DNA from 4 places in the Aeromonas sp. EU05-FHT14A05 genome. Region 1 is predicted to be linked to each of the others. Evidence: predicted binding sites of a transcription regulator. Region 1 holds the regulator's gene; each other region holds the start of a gene.

Evidence for each region. Region 1 encodes sigma-54, which starts transcription at its own class of promoters, with help from an activator protein. Its sites were predicted from a motif close to TGGCACNGTTTTNGCTT; they were not measured.
Region 2: flgF (flagellar basal-body rod protein FlgF) is a predicted target of sigma-54. The motif match lies at 2,703-2,719, and genes of this name have one in related genera.
Region 3: flgA (flagellar basal body P-ring formation chaperone FlgA) is a predicted target of sigma-54. The motif match lies at 1,962-1,978, and genes of this name have one in related genera.
Region 4: AC3WR3_RS00580 (cytochrome ubiquinol oxidase subunit I) is a predicted target of sigma-54. The motif match lies at 2,364-2,380, and genes of this name have one in related genera.

What each region holds. Positions count from the first base shown of each region.
Region 1 covers NZ_JBYTDH010000010.1:168,456-173,927, forward strand. Annotated here, with positions in the region: gene AC3WR3_RS15245 (BglG family transcription antiterminator) at 1-251, shown strand, start outside; gene npr (PTS phosphocarrier protein NPr) at 270-542, opposite strand; gene rapZ (RNase adapter RapZ) at 563-1,429, opposite strand; gene ptsN (PTS IIA-like nitrogen regulatory protein PtsN) at 1,470-1,916, opposite strand; gene hpf (ribosome hibernation promoting factor) at 1,919-2,206, opposite strand; gene AC3WR3_RS15270 (RNA polymerase factor sigma-54) at 2,227-3,666, opposite strand; gene lptB (LPS export ABC transporter ATP-binding protein) at 3,732-4,457, opposite strand; gene lptA (lipopolysaccharide transport periplasmic protein LptA) at 4,470-4,988, opposite strand; gene lptC (LPS export ABC transporter periplasmic protein LptC) at 4,975-5,472, opposite strand, start outside.
Region 2 covers NZ_JBYTDH010000002.1:125,524-130,995, forward strand. Annotated here, with positions in the region: gene AC3WR3_RS03835 (flagellar basal body P-ring protein FlgI) at 1-366, opposite strand, end outside; gene flgH (flagellar basal body L-ring protein FlgH) at 428-1,099, opposite strand; gene flgG (flagellar basal-body rod protein FlgG) at 1,116-1,904, opposite strand; gene flgF (flagellar basal-body rod protein FlgF) at 1,919-2,665, opposite strand; gene flgE (flagellar hook protein FlgE) at 2,812-4,170, opposite strand; gene AC3WR3_RS03860 (flagellar hook assembly protein FlgD) at 4,181-4,918, opposite strand; gene flgC (flagellar basal body rod protein FlgC) at 5,024-5,443, opposite strand; gene flgB (flagellar basal body rod protein FlgB) at 5,443-5,472, opposite strand, start outside.
Region 3 covers NZ_JBYTDH010000002.1:131,241-136,712, forward strand. Annotated here, with positions in the region: gene flgB (flagellar basal body rod protein FlgB) at 1-124, opposite strand, end outside; gene AC3WR3_RS03875 (CheR family methyltransferase) at 187-1,011, opposite strand; gene AC3WR3_RS03880 (chemotaxis protein CheV) at 1,029-1,940, opposite strand; gene flgA (flagellar basal body P-ring formation chaperone FlgA) at 2,177-2,782, shown strand; gene flgM (flagellar biosynthesis anti-sigma factor FlgM) at 2,877-3,197, shown strand; gene AC3WR3_RS03895 (flagella synthesis protein FlgN) at 3,194-3,610, shown strand; gene yfcE (phosphodiesterase) at 3,644-4,198, opposite strand; gene AC3WR3_RS03905 (peptide ABC transporter substrate-binding protein) at 4,209-5,472, opposite strand, start outside.
Region 4 covers NZ_JBYTDH010000001.1:117,725-123,196, reverse strand. Annotated here, with positions in the region: gene cydB (cytochrome d ubiquinol oxidase subunit II) at 1-747, opposite strand, end outside; gene AC3WR3_RS00580 (cytochrome ubiquinol oxidase subunit I) at 747-2,318, opposite strand; gene AC3WR3_RS00575 (aminotransferase-like domain-containing protein) at 2,440-3,855, shown strand; gene AC3WR3_RS00570 (substrate-binding domain-containing protein) at 3,976-4,782, shown strand; gene AC3WR3_RS00565 (COG4315 family predicted lipoprotein) at 4,838-5,257, shown strand; gene AC3WR3_RS00560 (RNA polymerase sigma factor) at 5,265-5,472, shown strand, end outside.

The DNA of each region.
Region 1 (5,472 bases):
TGCCCCACTCCCTCGGCCTGCTGGCCCGCCGCACCCTGGTCTATACCGTGCTGGCCCCTCAGGGTATCGATTGGGGCAATGGCGAGACCGCCACCCTCGTCTTCGTGCTCGCCATCAGCAAGGCGGACTACGAGGAGGCGATGGGGCTCTACGATCTGTTTCTGGCGCTGATGAACGAAAAAGCCAGCAGGAATCTGCTGGCTTGTCGGGACTTTTACGACTTCAAGGCGCTGGCGCGCGCTGGCTCATGACGGCGGAGGAGGCGTCGCTCACTCCTCGTTGAAGCCCGAGGTGAACAGCGCCACCACGGCGGCCAGGGCCTCCACCTCTTCGGGGCCCTCCACCTGCACCTCCACCTGCTTACCCTGGGCAGAGTCCAGCATCAGCAGGCCGATCACGCTGTCCGCATCGGCCTCGATGCCGTCCTCGTTGCGCAGCAGCACATGGGCATCGAACCCCTGCACCAGCTCGAACAGCATCATGGCCGGTCTGGCATGGATTCCCAGCTTGTTTTTGACTTCTACCGAGGCGGAAACTGTCATCTGAACATCCTGTGGGTCTGTCAGGCTTGGGTGGAGCGCTTGTCCAGCGTGCGGTGACGGATCTGCACGTTCTTGCCAAGCAGTCGGAAGGTGCTGGCCAGCCGCTCGGCGATGAACACCGAACGGTGCTGTCCGCCGGTACAACCTATGCCGACGGTCACATAGCTGCGATTGTTGCGCTCCAGGTGGGGCAACCAGGTCACCAGCATGTTCTCTATCTGCTGGATGAACAGCATCACGTCCGCCTGGGCCGAGAGGTAGTTGGCCACGGGCTCATCCTGACCGGTAAACGGCTTGAGCTCCGGGATCCAGTGGGGGTTGGGCAGGAAACGGGCATCGAACACGAAGTCCGCATCCTTGGGGATGCCGTATTTGAAGCCGAACGACTCGAACACCAGCACCAGCTCGTTCTCTTTCTTGCCGAGCACCCGGGTCTTGATGAGCTCGCTGAGGTCATGAATGCTGAGGTTGGTGGTATCGATGCGCAGATCGGCGGTCGAGGAGAGGGGCGCCAGCAGGTGGGTCTCTTCCCGGATCGCCTCATCCAGCGACAGCTGTTTGCGGGACAGGGGGTGCAGCCGGCGGCTCTCGCCATAGCGCTTGAGCAGGGTCCCGTTGTCTGCATCGAAGAAGAAGCTGGAGAACTCCACCCGCCCCTCGTTGCGCACCTGGGTCAGCAGGTTGTCCAGCTTGTCTGGCTGGGTCGGCAGGTTGCGCACGTCTATGCTGACCGCCAGCTTGTCATACTGGCTCTCCACCGAGACGATCAGCTGGGGCAGCAGGTTGACCGGCAGGTTATCCACGCAGTAGTAACCCAGATCCTCCAGCACCCTCAGGGCCACCGTCTTGCCGGAGCCCGAACGACCGCTTACCACTATTAACTGCATCTTGTCCCCTCACGCCAACGTGGCGGTGTCAGACCCGGCATCAGGCCGAGGTCATGATCTGATAGAGTTCTTCGTCGCTGGTCGCCTGGCGCAACTGGCGGCAGACGGCCTTGTCACCCAGCTTGGATGCCATCAGGGAAAGGGTCTTGAGATGCTGCTTGCACTCGCTTTCCGGCACCAGCAATGCAAAGAGCAGGTCAACCGGTTGATTGTCGATAGAATCGAAAGGGATGGGTTCGGAGAAGGTCATCAGCACGGCGGTCGGCGCAAAGGCGTCGTCGATCCGGCCATGGGGAATGGCGATACCGGCACCGATCCCGGTACTGCCCATCTTTTCCCGCGCCAGCAGGCTTTCGAACAGCACCTGGCGGGAGGCGCCGAGGCGCTCTGCAGCCAGCTCACTGATGATCTCGAGGGCGCGTTTCTTGCTGGTACAAGGGACCGCACTCTTGGTGCAGTCCCGACTCAGTATGTGTTCAAGTTGCATAGTTATTTTTGATTTAACTTATCTTTGTGCTTGATGATCTGCCGATCCAGTTTATCCAGCAGGGTATCAATCGCCGCATACATGTCGGCATGCTGCGAATTGGCGAACACCTCTCCCCCGCTGACGTGCAGCTTGGCTTCGGCGATCTGGTTCAGTTTTTCGACGCTCAACACCACATGTACGTTGTTGATATGGTCAAAGTGACGCTCGAGTTTGGCAAATTTGTTATTCACATAATCACGCAGAGCTTCGGTAATCTCGACATGGTGTCCGGTCAGGTTAATTTGCATAACGTCTTCCTTTTGTTTGCCTAAACCAGGCGTTTGCGCTGATTGGATGGCGGGATCAACAAGGATTCACGGTACTTTGCGATCGTGCGTCTCGCCACCATAATACCCTGTTCGGCCAGCAAATCCGCGATCTTGCTATCACTAAGCGGTTTGGCCGGGTTTTCGGCCGTCACCAGCTTCTTGATCAGGGCGCGAATTGCGGTCGATGAGCACTCTCCTCCTCCCTCCGTGTTGACATGACTGGAGAAAAAAAACTTCAGTTCAAAGATGCCACGGGGCGTATGCATGTACTTCTGGGTCGTCACCCGTGAAATCGTCGACTCGTGCATCTCCACCGCCTCGGCGATGTCGTTGAGTACCATGGGCTTCATGGCCTCTTCACCGTATTCGAAAAAGCCCTGCTGCTGCTCGACGATGCAGCTGGCCACCTTGAGCAGGGTGTCGTTGCGACTCTCCAGACTCTTGATGAACCACTTGGCCTCCTGCAAATGGGAGCGGATGAACTGGGTATCCGTGCTGCTGCGGGCATTGCGTGCCATGGCCGCATAGGCCTCGTTGACACGGATGCGCGGCGCCGAATCCGGGTTGAGCTCAACCACCCATTTCGTCCCCTTCTTGACCACGGAGACGTCCGGGATCACGTATTGCGACTCGCTCTGGATGATGCCATTGCCGGGTCTGGGCTCCAGTTGCTGGATGAGATCCAGCACCTCCTTGAGATCGCTCTCCTTGAGCCGGGTCTTGCGCGCCAGGGTGCGATAGTCGCGGTTGCCGAGCAGGTCCATGTGCTCGCGGATCACCTCCCTTGCCTCATTGAGCCAGGGCAGGTCCGGCGAGTACTGACCAAGCTGGATCAGCAGACACTCCTGCACCGAGCGCGCGGCTATGCCGACCGGATCGAAATGCTGCACCCGCTTGAGCACGGCTTCCACTTCATCCAGTTCAACTTCTACCTCTTCACTGCTGACTGCAGCCTGAATATCTTCGAGAGAGGCGGTCAGGTAGCCGGACTCGTCGATGGCATCGATGATGGCGAGGGCGATCGCGGCATCCAGATCGCTGAACGGCGTCAGTCGCATCTGCCACAGCAGATAGTCCTGCAGGTTTTCGGTGGTTTCCCCCTGATAGACGCTGTCTTCCCCGTCATGAATGGGGCCGGCGCTCTGGGCAGTCCCGGCGGAGTAGACCTCATCCCAGGTGGTGTCCACCGGCAGTTCATCCGGCATGCTGTCCTGCGCCATGGCGTCGCTGGAGTCGAGTTGACTGGCGTCCTGGGGCTCTATCGGGCTGGTTTCCTGCGCCTCATTCTCCTCCTGCTCCAGCAAGGGGTTATTATCGAGCGCTTGCTGAATTTCCTGCTGGAGTTCCAGAGTGGAGAGCTGGAGCAGACGAATCGCTTGTTGTAATTGTGGCGTCATGGTCAGGGACTGACCGAGACGCAACTGTAATGTCGGCTTCATCTACGTCGGGATATCCTTATGTTCAGCGAGGCAGTCACCTAACAAAAATGAGGGGTGCCCCCTTACTATAGACTGAATTGATCGCCCAAATAGACGCGCTTGACCTGCTCATCGGCGAGGATATCGGCCGGTGCGCCCTCGGCAATCATCTTGCCGTGGCTGACGATGTAGGCCTTCTCGCACACATCCAGCGTCTCTCTGACGTTGTGGTCCGTGATCAGCACGCCCAGCCCTCTTTCCTTCAGATGCTGGATGATCTTCTTGATGTCTATGACCGAAATAGGATCAACACCTGCAAAGGGTTCATCCAACAGGATGAATCGCGGCTCTGCCGCCAGCGCCCGGGCAATCTCGACCCGGCGTCGCTCCCCGCCAGACAGGCTCTGACCCAGGCTGTCGCGAATATGGGTGATGTTGAACTCTTCCAGCAACTGCTCGACCTTATCCTCACGCTCCTCACGGCTCAACCCCTTGCGGGTCTGCATGACCCCCATCAGGTTGTCGAACACCGACAGGCGCCGGAAGATGGAGGCCTCCTGGGGCAGATAGCCGATGCCATTGCGGGCGCGGATATGCATGGGCTGCAGGCTGATGTCCTGCTCGTCGATGGTGATGAGACCCGCATCCCGCTGCACCAGGCCCACGATCATGTAGAAGGAGGTGGTCTTGCCAGCACCATTCGGGCCAAGCAGCCCCACTATCTGGCCGGTGCCCACTTCCAGGCTCACGTCGCTGACCACCATGCGGCGCTTGTAGCTCTTCTGCAAACCCGTTGCTTTTAACACTGCCATGGCTTCTGTTTCCTACTTCTTCTGATCGGCGGGTTTGTCGAAGTTTTCTACCTGATCCGGCAGGAACACCGTCTTGACGCGCTGGGTGGGTCCCTTGCTCTCGGCGATCATCTTCTGTTTGACGATGTCGTAGCGGATGAGGTCGCCGGTGACCTGGCTGTCTTCCTGCTTGAGCTGACCGTTGCCCGTGATGGTGACCAGACGGTTCTTCAGCTCGTAGCGAATGCTGTTGCCGTGGGCATTGACCGGCTTGCCGTTGTCCAGGATCTGGAAGAAGGTGGCAGGATTGCCATAGGCGGTCATCACCTCGGCGCCCTTGTCGCCGGAGCGGATCACCACCACCTTGTCGGCCTTAATCTTGATGGTGCCCTGGGTGATGATCACGTCTTCGCTGAAGGTGATGCGGTTGTCCTGCATCTCGGCCACTTGCTTGACCGCATCCACATAGACCTTCTCGGCAAAGTCGGACTCTTTGGCGCTCACTGTACTGCACAGCAGCAGGGCCGCGAGGGCCAGATTAACGTTTTTCATTGAAATAAGTGGCATGGCCTTTATCCAGTAATTCGAAATATTTACGATCCAGATGGCCCTTCAGGCCAACGCCCTCGGTCTGGAATTCCTGACCCACTATGCTGATGTGCTGGTTGCTTCTCACGTCCTGGGTCACCAGATCCAGCTCCAGATAGGGGGTATCCAGCGTGGAGATGAAAGACGCCGGCAGCAGGCCGTCCAGATGGACCTTGTCACGCAGGATCACGTTGTCATCTGTGTTGAGCACCCCGGTTTCGGCCGTGACCTTCCACTCGGCCTCCCCCTGCTCATCGAACATGTAGACCACCGGCTTGTCGAAGGTGGCCTGCTCGAGGATCTGGTAATACTCCGCATATTCGGACTCCAACCGCTCGGTCCGCTTGCCCTGCTCGTTGAAGCGGGTTGTGACCAGGTTCTTGGCGGTGAAATCCGGTTGATAGTTCTCTACCTTGGCAGCCGGTTCGGGCGCCAGCTCGATCTCGCC
Region 2 (5,472 bases), on a different contig from region 1:
GAGCAGGGTGCCGCCCCGCAGGCTCTTCGCCTCGCCGATGGCGGAGACGGTGACGTCTATGGTCTGGCCCGGCTTGGAGAAGGGGGGCAGATCGGCGTGGATGGCCACGGGCGCCACGTCCTTGATCTTGGGTTTGATGTTGTCCGGCACCTTGATGCCGAAGTTGTTGAGCATGGTCCTGAAGGTCTGCTCGGTGAAGGCGTTGTTCTTCTCGCCCGTCCCGGGCAGGCCCACTACCAGACCGTAGCCGATCAACTGGTTGCTGCGCACCCCTTCCACCGAGCTGAGATCCTTGATGCGGGAGGCGTGCGCCAGCCCGAGCGGCAAGATACAGCACAGCAGGCCAAGCAAACGGAGTCGGTTCATGACATCTCCTGACTAAACCATTCCGGCCCCGGGTCGCCACTGACGACCCGGGGCCCGAGTATTAAATGGGCCACCAGGGGCCGTTGAAGAAGCTGGTCAGCCACCCCTGTTCCTGGGTGTTGGCCAGATCGCCGGTGCCGCCGTAATGGATGCGCGCATTGGCGACCCGCTGGGACGAGACGCTGTTCTCCGAACTCACGTCCTCCGGGCGCACCAGGCCGGTGATGCGAATGTATTCGTTGCCGTTGTTGAGCATGATCCACTTCTCGCCGCGCACCAGCAGGTTGCCGTTCGGCAATACCTTGACCACGCTGACCGAGATGTTGCCCTGCAGGCTGTTGCTCTGATCCGCCTTGGCCTGGCCCTTGAACGCACTGCTCTGGCCGATGGAGGCCGACAAGTCATAGGGGCTCGCCGTCACCGGCACCCCGCCCAGGGTGACGGGCTCCAGCTCCATCTTGTTGTCCTTGCCGCTCTGGGTATTGGCCTTCTTCGACGCCGAGGTCGACTCCGCCAGCTCTATGGTGATGATGTCACCTACCCTATGGGCCTTGATGTCCGAGTAGATGCCGTTGACCTGCTCGGGCTGGAAGATGGCCCCGGTCGGGCGCACCGACACTGGCTCCGACTCGCCATACACGGGGGCAAATTCGGGGTCGTCGGGTCTGGCGGTATTGGGGGTGCTGGTACAGCCTGCCAGTGTCAGCAGGCCCAGCATCCATAGGGCTTTCATCATGGCTCTCCTTTCATCAGGTCCGCTGGGTCAGGAAGGACATCATGGAGTCTACTGCCGAGATGACCTTGGAGTTCATCTCGTAGACCCGCTGGGCCTGGATCAGGTTCACCAGCTCCTCGGTCACGTTGACGTTGGAGGTCTCCAGCATGCCCTGCTTGATCACCCCCAGTCCGTCCGCACCTGCCGTCCCCTGAATGGGGGCGCCGCTTGACTGGGTCTCGAGGAACAAGTTCTCCCCCATGGGTTGCAGGCCGGTCGGGTTGACGAAGTCGGTGGTGTTGATCTGGCCCACCACCTGGGACTGGCCATCCCCCTTGAGCTGGACGGAGACCTGGCCATCCTCCCCCACGGTCACGCTCTGGGCGTTCTCGGGGATCTGGATCTCCGGCTGCAGCGGGTAGCCGTTGCCCGGGGTGACTATGGTGCCCTCGTCATTGAGGGTGAACTGGCCGTTGCGGGTGTAGGCCGCGCTGCCGTCCGGCAGCTGGATCTCGAAGTAGCCGCGGCCGCTTATCATCAAGTCCAGGGAGTTGTCCGTGGTCTGGACGTTGCCCTGGCTGTGGTTTTTCTGGGTGGCGACCACCTTGGCCCCCGCCCCCAGCATCAGGCCGGAGGGCAGCTCGGTATCCGCCGAGGAGCGGCCACCTGGCTGGTTGATGTTCTGATAGAGCAGATCCTCGAAGATGGCGCGGGCCTTCTTGTAACCTACGGTGCTGGCGTTCGCCAGGTTGTTCGAGGTGACCGAAATATTGGTCTGCTGGGCATCGAGGCCGGTCTTGCTGATCCAGAGTGCAGGATTCATTTAATGCTCCTTGATTAGCTGATACGCAGCAGCTGGGTTTGGGCCTCGTCATTCTCCTCGGCGGTCTTCATGATCTTGACCTGAGTTTCGAACTGACGTTGCAAACGAATAAGGTTGGTCATCTCGTCGACCACGTTGACGTTGCTCCCCTCGAGGGAGCCAGCCAGCAGGCCGACCTCGGCAGAGGCGGCTTCCTTCTGGCCATCCTTGCGGCGAAACAGGCCATCCTGCCCCTTCTCCACCGCATCGCTCGGGGGATTAACCAGCTTGATGCGCTGGAAATCCTCCGGCAGGTTGGCGGCGGCTCCCTCGGGACGACCGCTGATGGTGCCATCCCGGTTGATCTCTATCTTCTCCATGGGCAGGGGCAGCACTATGGGCTGGCCTGCGTCATCCACCACGTTGAGCCCGGTGGAGGTCTGCAGATTGCCGGTGGCATTGAGCTGCAGGTTGCCCATGCGGGTATAGGCCTCTGTCCCATTGGGATCCTGCACCGCAATCCAGCCCGGGCCGTCGACGGCGACGTCAAGATCCCGCCCCGTGGTCTGCAGCAGACCGTGCTGCAGGTTTTGACCCGGCCGCTCCGTCATGGCGAACACCCGGGACGGCAGCCCTTCGCCAAACGCCTGCATGCTGCGCGCCTGCTCGAAGTCAGACTTGAAGCCGATGGTGTTGGCGTTGGCCAGGTTGTTGCCACGCACAGCCAGGCTGTTCATGTTCTCCTTGGCCCCGGACATGGCGATATAAAGCAGGTGATCCATGGGATCCTCCGTCAAACAGATGACTCTCGCAGGACAACTGCAAATTGAGTGCCAAGAGATATGGGAAGGGTGAAACAGCGGAGGAAAAAGCGACGCATCGGAAACGACAAGGGGCGCATGAGCGCCCCTTGTCACCGCGAAAAGACTTAGCGGATCTGCAGTATGTTCTGCTGCAGTGAGCTGTTCACTTCCAGGGAGCGGGAGTTCGCCTGGAAGTTGCGCTGGGCGGTGATGAGGTCCACCAGCTCTGTGGTCAAGTCCACGTTGGACTGCTCCAGGGCCGACGACTTGATGGAGCCGAAGGTGCCGGAGTTCGGGGTGCCCGGCAGGGCATCGCCGGAGAGCAGGGACTGGCGCCAGGAGGTGTCCCCCACCTGGGTCAGTCCCTGGGAGTTGGCGAACTTGGCCATGGCCACCATGGCTACCTTGACGGTGGTGGCGTTGCTGTAGGTCGCCGAGACTATGCCGTCCGCCCCGATCTCGACCTTGGTCAGCCGGCCGACGGTGGAGCCATCCTGGGTCAATTTGTTGACCTCGAACGGCGAGGCGTACTGGGTCACGGTGCCGAGCTTGAGCTCTATATCCTGGGTGCCATCGGCGCCATTGGTGATGATGCCGGCGCCCGGGGTGCCCAGCGGCTCGGTCTTGATGATGGCCGGCGTGGTGGGGGTCTGCATCTTGCCGGAGGCATCGAAGGTGACGCGGGCGCTCAGGGGGGCCTGGCTGACACCTGTGGCCATGGTGGTGGCAGTGCCGCCCACGACGTCGATGGGCTTGTCCCCTTCATACATGTACATGCGCCAGGCCGTCGGGCTCGCAGGCTGGGTCAGGTTCGCGGGATCCGCTTCCTTGACGAAGTACTGGGTGATGGTGTGCGGCTCCCCCAGGGAGTCGTAGATCACGACGGAAGTAGAGGAGGAGTAGGTGCTCGAATCCTTGGGATCGAACTTGGAGGCATCGGCGGCGCCATTGCCCGCCGCCAACGGCGAGGCGGTGGACGGCAGGTTGAAGCTTGCCTCTATCTTGGAGGTCTGGACCGGCTCGCCGGCCCTGTCCGGGATCTGGATGGGCTTGGTGGCGTTGATGCTCACCGCCTTGGGGGTGCCGTCGGCGTTGATCTCGTACCCCTGCAGGTAACCGCCGGAGTTGCTGACCATGTAGCTGCTTTCGTTGAGCTTGAAGGCGCCGGAGCGGGTGTAGCTGCGATCCAGGTTGGTCAGGCCATCGGAAGTCACGAAGAAGCCGTTGCCCTGGATGGCGAGATCCAGCGCGTTGTTGGTGAATTGCAGCGCCCCCTGGTGGAACTGCTGCGCCACCGCCCCCGTCGCCACCCCGTTGCCGACCTGGGTCTTGGCGTTGACGAAGATGGAGTTGGCGTAGACGTCGGCGAACTCGGCGCGGGACTCCTTGAAGCCGGTGGTGTTGACGTTGGCAATGTTGTTCGCGGTGACGTTCAGGTCTTTTTGAGCCGCATTGATGCCGCTGAGGGCATTGTTGAATGACATGTCTTTCTCCTTAGATCACTGCGTTAGAGGTCGAGGTCGGCGTCGTGGTCGACTTGCCGCTCGTCCCGCCAATTTCCAATACATCGGTCAGATAGATGCCACCCAGTCCCTTGAGCTTGAGGGTGCTGGGGTTGGTACTGGTACCCAGCGTGACGCTCTCCACCTTGGCATAGGTGAGGGCCGGCACGCTCTCGGACTTGCCATTGACGGTGGCGTGCGCCTCTATCGAATACTTCCCGCTCTTGGCGGCATTGCCCGACTTGTCCTTGCCATCCCACTCGAAGGCCACGTTCCCCTTCTGATCCCCTTCGATGGAGAACTCCTTGATCACCTGACCGCTTTCGTCCTTCACCGTCACCTTGACGTTGCTGCCACCGTCCCCGGTGGCGATGACGCCGGAGAGGGTGCTCCCCTTCTCCAGATAACCGGTGTTGGAGGGAATGAGCACGTTCTGGCCCACCAGGGCCGAGGCCTGCAGCGCCTGGCTGGAGGTCATCAGGCTGTTGAGGCTCTCCATCTGGGTGGAGAGGCTGCTGATCCCCTGGGACGTCGACATCGAGGTCATCTGGGAGAGCATCTGGGCGTTGTCCACCGGCTTGAACGGATCCTGGTAGGAGAGCTGCATAGTCAGCAGCTTCAGGAAGGACTCCTGGTCCAGCTCCTTCTTCTGGGTCGTGGTGTTGGTGGTATTGGTCTGGGCGGACGACGTCCGGTTGACCCCCAGCAGGCTGTCATAGGTATCTGCCACTTAGGATTCCCCCTCTGTCCGGGTTTGCCGGGCGCCGTACGGGTCGAACCCATGGTCGCGGCCATGCAGGCCGTCACTGATCACTGTCATCCGGGTTCACCTCTATCAGGACTTGCCGAGGCCGAGCGTCTGCTGCAGCATCTTCTTCGCCGCATCCGCCACCTGGACGTTGGTCTGGTAACTGCGCGACGCCGCTATCATGTCCGCCATCTCCTCCACCATGTTGACGTTGGGCTTGAAGATGAAGCCATCCTTGTCCGCCATGGGGTGGTTGGGGTTGTACTCCTTGAGCAGCGGCGCATCGCTCTCGACTATGCCCTTCACATCCACCCCCACCGAGGCCTGCTTGTCCGACATGGCCTGATCCAGCTGGGCGGCAAAGACTGGCCGCCTGGCATGGTAAGTTTTTTCCACGCTGGAGCTGACGCTGTCGGCGTTGGCCATGTTGCTGGCCACCGTATTGAGGCGGACGGACTGCGCGCTCATGGCAGAGCCTGCAATGTCAAAGACCTTGAACAAACTCATTACTGATCTCCTTTCAACGCCTTGAGCAG
Region 3 (5,472 bases), on a different contig from region 1:
CACGGGCCTTGAAGCCCGGCGTATCTGCGTTGGCGATGTTGCTCGATAGCACCTCCGCACGCTTGGCGCGAACGCTCAGCGTGTACTGGTGAACACCGAATGCCTTGTCGAATGAAATTGCCATAGCGCACCTCCTGCTTCACGAATGTTTAGCAAGAGGTGTGCCAAAGAGGGACGAGGGGGGAGTTATTTGACCTTGTAGACGATGCCGGGGTTGCAGCGGATCATCTCGAACTTGTCGGTGAGGCCCGCCAGGGACTCCGAGGCCCCCAGCATCAGATAGCCGCCAGGATTGAGGCTGCTGGCAAACTGGTTGAGGATCTTGGACTTCACCTCTGGCGCAAAGTAGATGAGCACGTTGCGACAGAAGATGATGTCAAACTTGCCGAGCAGGCTGTAGCTCTCCAGCAGGTTCAGGGGCCGGAAGCTGGTCAATTTTCTGACACGCTCCGATACCCGCATCTTGTTGTCGCCGCAGGGCTCAAAGAACAGCCGCTTGCGCTCGGGTGACAGGCCGCGAGCCAGTGCCAGGCTGTCATAGACCCCTTCCTTGCACTGGTTGAGCATGGTGCTGGAGATGTCGGTCCCCACTATCTGCACCCCGCCCGGCAAGGTGCCGGGGCGTTTGACCTGCTGCTCCAGCGCCGTCATGGCGATGGAGTAAGGCTCCTGCCCGGAGGAGGAGGCCGCAGACCAGATCTTGATGGGACGACCACTCTTGCCGAGCTCGGGGAAGATCTTGTCGCTCAGCAGCTGGAACGGGTAGGTATCGCGAAACCACAGGGTTTCATTGGTGGTCATGGCATCGACCACGGCCATCTTGAGCTCCCGCTCGCGCACGTTCATCGCCCGGGTCACCAGTTCAGACAGACTCTCGATACCAAACTGAGTCATCAAGGGCGACAGACGGCTCTTGACCAGATACTGTTTGTTGTCACCCAGCACTATGCCGCTCTGCTGCGCCAGAAAATTGCTGAATTGCCTGTATAAGTCGTCCGAAAGTGTCTTCATGCAGTTGTTCTTCTTTATTAGAGGGCGCCTTGTACGGCCTTGGCCAACTCATCAGGCTGGAATTTGGCAATGAAGTTGTTCGCACCAACTTTCTGCACCATGGCCTGATTGAACACCCCACTGAGGGATGTGTGCAGGATAACATGCAAATCCTTGAGGTTGGGATTGTTGCGGATCTCGGCGGTGAAGGTGTAGCCATCCATCTCCGGCATCTCGATGTCGGAGATGACCAGGGCAATCTGATCGAGGATGGGGCCCTGCTTGGCCATCTCCAGCAACATGTTGAGGGCCTCCCGTCCATCCTTGGCCAGCACGCACTGCACCCCGATGGCCTCCAGCGCCCGCTGTACCTGCTTGCGCGCCACCGAAGAGTCGTCGGCGACCAGCACAGGACGGCCGTGGGGGTTGCGCTCCACGCTGGCTTCCACCAGCTCGGCACTCACCTCGGTGGAGACCGGCGAGATCTCGTTGAGAATGCGCTCCACGTCCAGGATCTCCACCAGCTCGCCATCCACCTCGGTCACCGCCGTCATGTAGTTGATGCGACCGGCGCCCTTGGGGGGCGGCAGGATGGACTCCCAGTTCATGTTGATGATGCGCTCGACCGAATGGACCAGGAACCCCTGAACGGATCTGTTGTACTCGGAGATGATGATGAAGCACTTGGAGATGTCCTGGATGGGGCGCTTGCCCATCGCCATGCTGAGATCGATCACCGAGATGGTCTGGCCGCGAATGTGCGCCACACCGCGTATGCAGGAGTTGAGCTTGGGCATGACGGTCAAGGGAGGGCACTGCAGCACCTCACGTACCTTGAATACGTTGATGCCAAATCTTTGACGTCCGTTGAGACGAAACAGCAGCAGCTCCAACCGGTTTTGTCCCACCAGCTGGGTCCGTTGGTTGACCGAGTCCAGAATACTCGCCATAAACACTCCCTAAAAAACGCTTGGCACTGATCGTGCATGTTGTGTGTGCATGCACATTGGCTTGCATCAGACTATCGATGTCTCGACAACCGAAATCTGCAGCAAGCATAGTTAACTGCGATGGTGTACGTGAACAACTTATCGACCGGTAAGCAAAAATGATTAATAGACTTTTCCTCATCTTACTGCCGTTTTGCAGCCTCTCTCACGCCATGGCATCCGAGGTGACCGACTATCTGCAGGAGCAGGCACAGACATTCGTCCTCGACCAGCTGGATGTCCCCCTCGATGCCCAGGCCGAGGTGACCGCCGGTACCATAGATGAGCGCCTCCCCCTGAACCACTGCGAAGAGGGGCTGACTATCTCCCTCCCGGCCAAGATGGAGATACGCCGCAACACCACCGTCTACCTCAAGTGCGAGGGAGACAAACCCTGGGATCTCTATCTCCCGGTGCGGGTCAGCATCCAGAAACCCTATGTGACCGTCGCGGCTCCCGTGGCCAAGGGAGACATACTGAGCGAGTCCATGCTGACCCTGGCCTACCAGGATCAGACCCTGATCCGCGGTGACTATCTCACCGACCCCGCCGCCCTCATCGGGGTGCGCAGCAAGCGTGAACTCAAGCCAGGCCAGCCAATCAGGCTGACTCAGGTCTGCGTGGTCTGCAAGGGGGACCAGGTCACCCTGAGTGCGGAAAACAGCAGCATGCAGATCAAAACCATGGCCCGAGCCTTGCAAGATGGCAGCTTCGGAGACATGATCAGGCTCGTCAACATTCGTTCGGGCAGAGCGGTGCAGGGCCAGGTGAGTGCCGTCGGCTCTGTGGTGGTCACATTCTGACTGTTTTATTAATGCAGCAATTTTTTTCTAAAGTTCTGACCGCCGTCACCGATAAACAGGTAAGCGAACAGCAAAGCAGACGAAGGTAAACCGTATGGCTATCAACAATATCAACAACTTGGCAAACAGCCGGTTGCAAAACAGTGGGACCAGTCAAGGTGTAGCCACCAAGTCCGCGACCTCTGCCGAGAGCAATCGTGCGGCGACCGTCAAGACCGACTCTGTCTCCTTGACCAGTGAGGCGCAGCAATTGCAACAGATGCAGAAGACCCTCAACACCGCCTCCACCGGTAACGAGAGCCGCGTCGAAAGCCTGAAGAAGGCCGTGGCCAGTGGGGAATACAAGGTCAACAGCGAAGCCGTGGCCAGGAAGATGTTCAGCTTCGAAGCGGATCTGGACAAACGACTGGGATGATGGAACTGCCTTCGCTGCTGCACGCCCAGGACGACAACCTCTCCCAGATGCAAGGTTTGCTGGCAGAGGAGTTTGATCTGCTCAAGGCACACCGGGCCCTGGCCTTGCCGGCGCTGGCCGAGCGCAAGCAGCAACTGCTTGAGGCCATCGAGACCCTGGACAAGACATTGGCCGAGCTGCCCGATCTGCAGCAACAACTCGGCGCCTTCCCGACCCAGGTGCAGGCCCTGCAAGCCAAGCTGGAAGCCTGTCAGGAGCAGAACAACCTCAACGGTCGGCTGCTCGAGCTCAGCATCATCTCCAATCGCCGCCTGGCGAGCTTTCTCAGCAAGTTGCGAGACAGCAACTCCCTGACCTATGACGCCAAGGGCAATACCCGCTCCGGCACCCGCTCCCTGGGTATCAAGGCCTAATCCTCTCTTCTTCCTTCTCTTGATGCCCGGCCGTCAGAGCACCAGTTCCATCAGCCTTGTCCCGTCGCGGCAGGCATGAATGCTCATGACACCATCCTCATACCGGCCATAGCTGGCCGCCCATTCTCCCCTCGGAAAACAGATGGATCCCGGGTTCACCAGCACCAGCTCCCCTTCTTGCCGCGCTTCTCGTTGCAATACGGGCAGGTGGGTATGGCCGCTGATGAAGAGGCTGCCCGCCGGCAAGGGCACCGCCTCGGGATCATAAAGATGACCATGGCTGACGAACCAGCGCCGACCGTCCACCAGCAACTGGTTGTAGGGGGCCGTGATGGGGAAGTGCAGCAGCATCTGATCCACCTCGGAATCGCAGTTGCCCCGCACCGCCATGATCCGGGAGGCCAGCTGGTTGAGCCGCGCCGCCACGGCGGCAGGCTCATACCCCGCCGGCACCGGATTGCGCGGGCCGTGGTTGAGCAGATCCCCCAGCAGCAGATAGTGATCCGGCTGCCAGGGGGCGAGCTGCGCCAGCACCTGCTCCAGGGCAGGCAGGTTGCCGTGCAGATCGGAAATGATGGCTATCTTCATCGCACACTCCTCATGGCTGGCTGAAGTAGAGATCCTTGGTGGCGATGGCCCCCTTCAGGTTGCTGCTCGGCAGGCCGCGCAGGGCGGGGTCCACCAGCCTCATCTGGTTGTAGTGATAGACGGGGATGACGGGCATCTCCTCCATCAGCAGTTGCTCGGCCTTGCGGTAGAGCCCGGTTCGGGCGGCGCCATCCAGAGAGTCAGCGGCCTGTTGCAACAGGCCGTCGAAGGCTGGGTTGCAATAGCCGCTCTCGTTCTGGGGATCCTGACAGCGGAAACTGCCCAGCATGGACGAGGGCTCGACATAGTCACCAAACAAGAAGGAGCGGGCCAGCATGAAGTCGCCGCTGTCCTTGGCCACCTGATAGGCATTCCACTCCATGTTGTTGAGGGTGACTTCCACCCCCAGCGGTTTCCACATGGCCGCGACCGCCAGGGCCAGCTTCTTGTGATTCTCCGAGGTGTTGTAGGTCAGCGTCAGCTTGAGGGGGTGGGCACTGTTGTAGCCCGCCTCCGTCAGCAGGGCGGCAGCCCTGGCCAGACGGGTCGGCATGTCCTCCAGGGCCAGCGCCGAACCAAGCTCTTCGTAATCCGGCATGCCGGGCAGCAGGGACCAGGCTGGCCGCTCCCCCTGACCGCTCACCTTCTCGGTCAGCAGGCGGCGATCCATGGCCATGGAGAGCGCCTGACGCACCCGCACATCCTGCAGTTCGGGGCGGCGCAGGTTGAAGGTATAGAGGTAGGTCCCCAGCAGCGGCAGGCCCCAGATCCGCTCCGGGGTCTCTTCCATGGTCTTCTGGTAGTACTCCAGCGCCACCTTGTTGGTGAGCTGGATCTCCCCCGCCTCGTAGCGCAGCCGCTCCGCGTGCTGGGAAGCCAGGGGCAGATAGGTCACCCGCTGGATCCGGGTATGGGCATCATCCCAGTACTGGGGGTTGCGCTCGGCTTCGATGCGCTCGTTCGGTACCCAGTTCACCAGCCGGTAGGGGCCGTTGCTGACCAGCTTGCCAGGCTGGGTCCACTGCTTGCCAAACTGGGTGATGGCTCGCTCGTTGACCGGCACGAAGGGGCGCTGGCTGATGAGCTGCAGGAAGTAGGGCACGGGCCGCTCCAGGGTCACCTTGAGGATCTGATCGCTCTCGGCCTCCACCCCCAGGGCATCAAGATCGAGGGCACCGGCATAGATGGACTGGGCGTTGTTAATGCCGGTCGCCAGCAAGAGACCGGCGGAGGGCGAGGCCTGCGCCGGGCTCAGCAGACGCCGCCAGGCGTAG
Region 4 (5,472 bases), on a different contig from region 1:
ATCCGGCGCCGTCGTCACCTGCTTCATCAGGGGGGTCAGGGCGCGGTTGAGATCCCCTATCTCGGCTATCCGGTAACCGCGCATCTGGCTGAGCCAGAAACCGCCGAGGGCAAAGAGAATGCTCGCCAATGGGCCGAGCCAGCGGCTCTGGCGGGCGCAGCGCGCTGCTATCACCCCTTGGGTCTTGCACTGCAGGAAGCTGCAGCCATGGAGCATCAGCAGGACCAGCGCCGTGCCCATGCAGGTCAACAGCAGCGGCCAGTTAAAATCGAAGGCGCCGTAGTGGATGCGAAGGGCCGAGTCGAAGCGAAACGGCAAGCCTTGCAGCAAGAAGCCCAGGGTCGCGCCAAACACCAGGGTCGGCAGCAGGGCACCCATCACCAGGGCCCTGTCCCACCAGCGGCGCCACAGGGGGTCCGGCAGCTTGCTGCGATAGTCAAACCCCACCGGGCGCAGGAAGAGGCCGAACAGCAGGAACATGAAGGGCACGTAGAGCGCCGAGAAGGAGGCGGCATAGACCAGGGGCCAGGCGGCGAACAGGGTGCCGGCACCGGCGATGAGCCACACCTGGTTGCCCTCCCACACCGGCCCCACGCTGTTGAGCAGCACCCGCCGCTCCTCATCGGTTTTGGCCACCACGGGGAGCAACATGCCGACCCCGAGATCGAAGCCATCCATCACCACGAAGCCGATGAGCAGGAAGAGCACCAGCCCCCACCAGATGAGTTTCAGGGTTTCGTAATCCATCAGACGGGACTCCCGTTTTTCAACACTTCACCTTGATAACGACCCGTCTGCAGGCTCGCGGGCCCTTTGCGGATCACGTGACGCAACAAGAACAGCTCCACCACCAGCAACGTGCTGTAGATGAGGAAGATGGAGATGAGGCTGAACCAGAGTTGCCCAGGTTGCAGCAAGGAGACGGAGGCCGACACCGGCAGCACGTCGCTGATGGTCCAGGGCTGGCGGCCGAACTCCGCCACGAACCAGCCCGCCTCGATGGCAATCCAGGGCAGCGGTATGCTCCAGAACAGCGCCTTGAGCAGGCGCGGGGATTGCACCAGCTTACCCCGGCACAGCTGCAGGAAGGCGGCACCAAAGAGCCCGAGCAACACCACCCCTATGCCCACCATCAGCCGGAAACTCCAGAAGAGCGGCGCCACCTGGGGAATGGAGTCGTCGACCGCCCGGGCGATGGCCGCCTCGTCCGCCTTGCCGATATCGGCGGCGTAGGGGGTCAGCAGCAGGCCGTAGCCGAGATCCGCGCGGTGGCGCTCGAAGGTGGCGCGGGCCTCGGCATTGCTGCCGTCTGAGCGCAGCGCCTCCAGGGCGTCGTGGGCAAGCATGCCGCTGCGAACGCGCACCTCGTGCTGCGCCTTCAGATCTTTCAAACCCGTCACCTGCTCATCCAGGGAGCGGGTGGCGATGATGCCCATCAGATAGGGTATCTTGACCGCAGCGTGAGTGGTCTCGGCGCGCTGATCCGGCAGGCCGAACAGGGTGAAGGAGGCGGGCGCCGGCTCGGTGTGCCACTCCGCCTCAATGGCGGCGAGCTTGACCTTCTGCACCTCCCCGGTGCGATAGCCCGACTCGTCCCCCAGCACAATGACCGAGAGGATGGCCGCCAGACCAAAGCCCGAGGCGATGGCGAAGGAGCGCAGGGCGAAGCGCACCTCCATGCGACGCAGCAGATACCAGCTGCTCACCCCCATCACGAACAGGGAGGCGGCCACATAGCCCGCCGCTACCGTGTGCACGAACTTGACCTGGGCCACCGGGTTGAAGATCACCGCCGCCACGTCCACCAGCTCCATGCGCATCGTCATGGGGTTGAACTCGGCCCCCACCGGGTTCTGCATCCAGCCGTTGGCGATGAGGATCCAGAGCGCGGAGAGGTTGGAGCCAAGCGCCACCAGCATGGTCACCAGCAGGTGCTGACCCCGGGAGAGCTTGTCCCAGCCGAAGAAGAAGAGGCCCACCAGGGTGGACTCCAGGAAGAAGGCCATCAGCCCCTCCACCGCCAGCGGGGTGCCGAAGATGTCGCCGACATAGTGGGAGTAGTAGGCCCAGTTGGTACCGAACTGGAACTCCAGGGTAATGCCGGTGGTGACCCCCATGACGAAGTTGATACCGAACAGCTTGCCCCAGAAGCGGGTGATGTCCTTGTAGATCACCTTGCCGGTCATCACGTAGGCGGACTCGGCGATCACCAGGATCCAGGACAGCCCCAGGGTGAGGGGCACAAACAGAAAGTGGAACATCGCCGTCGCGCCGAACTGTATTCGGGAGAGGCTGACCACATCATCCAGGCTTATCATGCATGACTCTCTATGTTGCATTTAACAGGCAGGTTTTCGCCCGTTAAGTACAACACGTGCCATGACACCTATAACAGATGCAGTTATAGTGAAATCCACCTATAACAGTTTAGGCCACCCCATGTCCCGTTACGGTCAGCTGGCTGCCATGTTGCAGCAGCAGATAGAGAGCGGCCTCTGGCAGCCGGGGGAGCGCATCCCCTCCATCCGCCAGAGCTGCAAGACCCATCATTTGAGCCCCATGACGGTGCTGCAGGCCTATCAGCTGCTCGAGAGCCGCGGCCTCATCCTGGCGCGGCCCCAGTCCGGCTACTACGTCAAGGCCGCCACCTCCCCGCTGTCCGCCGGCACGGCCCAGCAGGCCCGCTACAGCGGCTCGGTGGACATCAACGATCTGGTGTTCGAGGTGTTGCAGGCGAGCAAGTCCCGGGAGCTGGTGCCGCTGGGGCTCGCGGTGGCGGATCCCGCCCTCTTCCCCCACCCCCAGCTCGGCCGTGCCCTGGCGAGCTGCATGCGCCGCCTCGATCCCTTCAGCACGGTGGCAGATCTGCCTCCCGGCAACGAGGCGCTGCGCCGCGCCATCGCCCAGCGTTACGCCAGCGACGGCCTGGCGGTGGATCCCCAGGAGATCATCATCACCACGGGTGCCATGGAGGCGCTCTCCTTAAGCCTGCAGGTGCTGACCGAGCCCGGGGACTGGGTGGTGGTGGAGTCCCCCACCTTCTACGGCGCCCTGCAGGCCATAGAGCGGCTCAAGCTCAACGTGGTGGAGATCCCCGTGATCCCCGGGGTGGGCATCGATCTCGCCCTGCTCACCGAGGCCCTCGCCCAGCGCCCCATCAAGGCGTGCTGGCTGATGGGCAACGTGCAGCATCCCCTGGGTCACACCATGCCGGATGGCCACAAGCAGGAACTGATGGCGTTGCTCAACGCCCATGAGGTGCCCCTGGTGGAGGACGACGTCTACGCCGAGCTCTATTTTGGCCGCGAGCGCCCCAGCCCCATCAAGCGCTGGGACGCCCGGGGCGACAGCCTGCTGTGCGGCTCCTGGACCAAGTGCCTGGCGCCGGGCTTTCGGGTCGGCTGGGTGGTGGCCGGATCCCATGCCGAGCGCATCCAGCGGCTGCAACTGATGTCGACGCTCTCCACCAATGTGCCGAGCCAGCTGGCGCTCGCCGACATGCTGCGCCAGGGCGGGGTGGATGCCCACTTTCGCCGCCTGCGCCACACCCTGGCCCAGCGCCAGCAGCAGATGCGGGCTGCTCTGCTGCGCCTCTTCCAGGACGAGGTGCATATCTCGACCCCGGACGGCGGCTACTTCCTCTGGCTGACATTCGACGCGCGCCTCGACAGCCGGGCCCTCTATGCCCAGGCGCTGGCCAGCGGCTTCTCGTTGGCCCCCGGGGCCCTGTTCTCGAGCCAGGGCCAGCACAACCACTGCCTGCGCCTCAACAGCGCCCATCCCTGGAGCCCGGCGCTGGAGGCCGCCCTCACCCGACTGGCGGCCCTGGTCCACCAGAAATTGGGAGGCTCCTAGCCTTTATCGATAGCTGCACCTGAGGCAGGTTCGGCTTTATTGATAAATTAATTTCTCCTCAGCTGCATCCAATCGCCTCCCTCCTTCGTCTCTTGCTTGAACCTCAATCAAGGAGAGACGATGAAATCCCAACCCCTCTGGCTCGCCCTGTTCTGCTCGGCCCTCATCCAGCCGCTGCAGGCCACCCCCCTCCCCCAGTCTGCCCAGACCGACCCTGTCCATCAGGCCGGTGACGGCGTGATCCGCCTCTATGGCCCCGGTGGCCCGGACACCGCCCTGAAACGGGCGGCTACAGCCTTCCAGCAGGAGACCGGGATCCCGGTCGAGGTCACCGCCGGCCCCGAACATAGCTGGCGTGACAGGGCCGTCAAGGATGCCGATCTCATCTTCGCCGGGGCCGAGCAATCCATGTCCGCCTACCTGCAGAGCTACCCCTTCCTCGACAAGCAGAGCGCCCACGCCTACTACCTGCGCCGCAGCGTCATCGCGGTGCAGAAGGGCAACCCCGCGCGGATCACCGGGGTGGAGGATCTCATCAATCGCCCCCTCAAGGTGGTGGTGACCGAGGGACTCGGCAGCTACAACACCTCGGGCACCGGACTCTGGGAAGACGTGGCCGGGCGCAGGGGCAAGCTGGCCGATGTGCAGAAGCTCAGGCGCAACATCGTCGCCTTCGAGCAGGGCAGCGGCGCCAGTTTCCGGGCCTTCACCGGCCAGCGGGCCGATGCCTGGATCACCTGGGTGCACTGGCCCCTGAACCACCAGGACAAGGCGGATTTCGTCGAGATCGAGCCGGAGCGCCGCATCTATCGCGGCCTGCTGATCACCAAGGCGCAAGGGGCGGATGCCAGCACCCAGCGCTTTATCGACTTCATCGACAGCCCCCAAGGCGAGCCCTTCTTCGCCCAGGATGGTTGGACCCGTTAACCCCTGACCTCTCATAACCAAACAAACCATCGCCAACAGACCCAAGGAGAACACCATGAACAAGTTCCTCATCACCCTCGCCTGCCTGCCCCTCGCCTCGGCCTGGGCCCTGGACACTCAGCCCCTGAGCGGGGCCGAACAGCTGCCCATCGCCCGGATGACCGAGAACGGCAAGGCCTATCTGGTCGATGCCAAGGGCTTCAGCCTCTACCGCTTCGACAAGGATGCCCAAGGAAAATCAACCTGTTATGCTGAGTGCGCCGAAAAGTGGCCGCCGGCATTGGCCAGCGCGGAGCAGGCCAAGGCGGGCGTCGGCAGCGCGGCCGACGTCGGCATCAGCCTGATCCTGCGCGACGATGGCAACTATCAGTGGAGCTACCGTGGCCAACCGCTCTATCGCTGGATCAAGGATGAGCAGCCCGGCCAGAGCAGCGGGGACGGCGTGAAGAATGTCTGGCATCGCGTCCAACTATGAGGTCTGAGTGAATATCGACAACCAGCAACTTGCCCACCTGCTCGCCCGCAGCCGGCAGAGGGACAAGCAGGCATTTGAAGCCCTCTACCGGCTGACGGGCCAGCCTCTGTATGCCATGCTCCACGCCCTGCTCAAGGACAAGCAGTGGGCCGCGGACATCCTGCAGGAGGGCTTTTTGAAGATCTGGCACGGCCAGAGCGCCTATCCCGTCGACT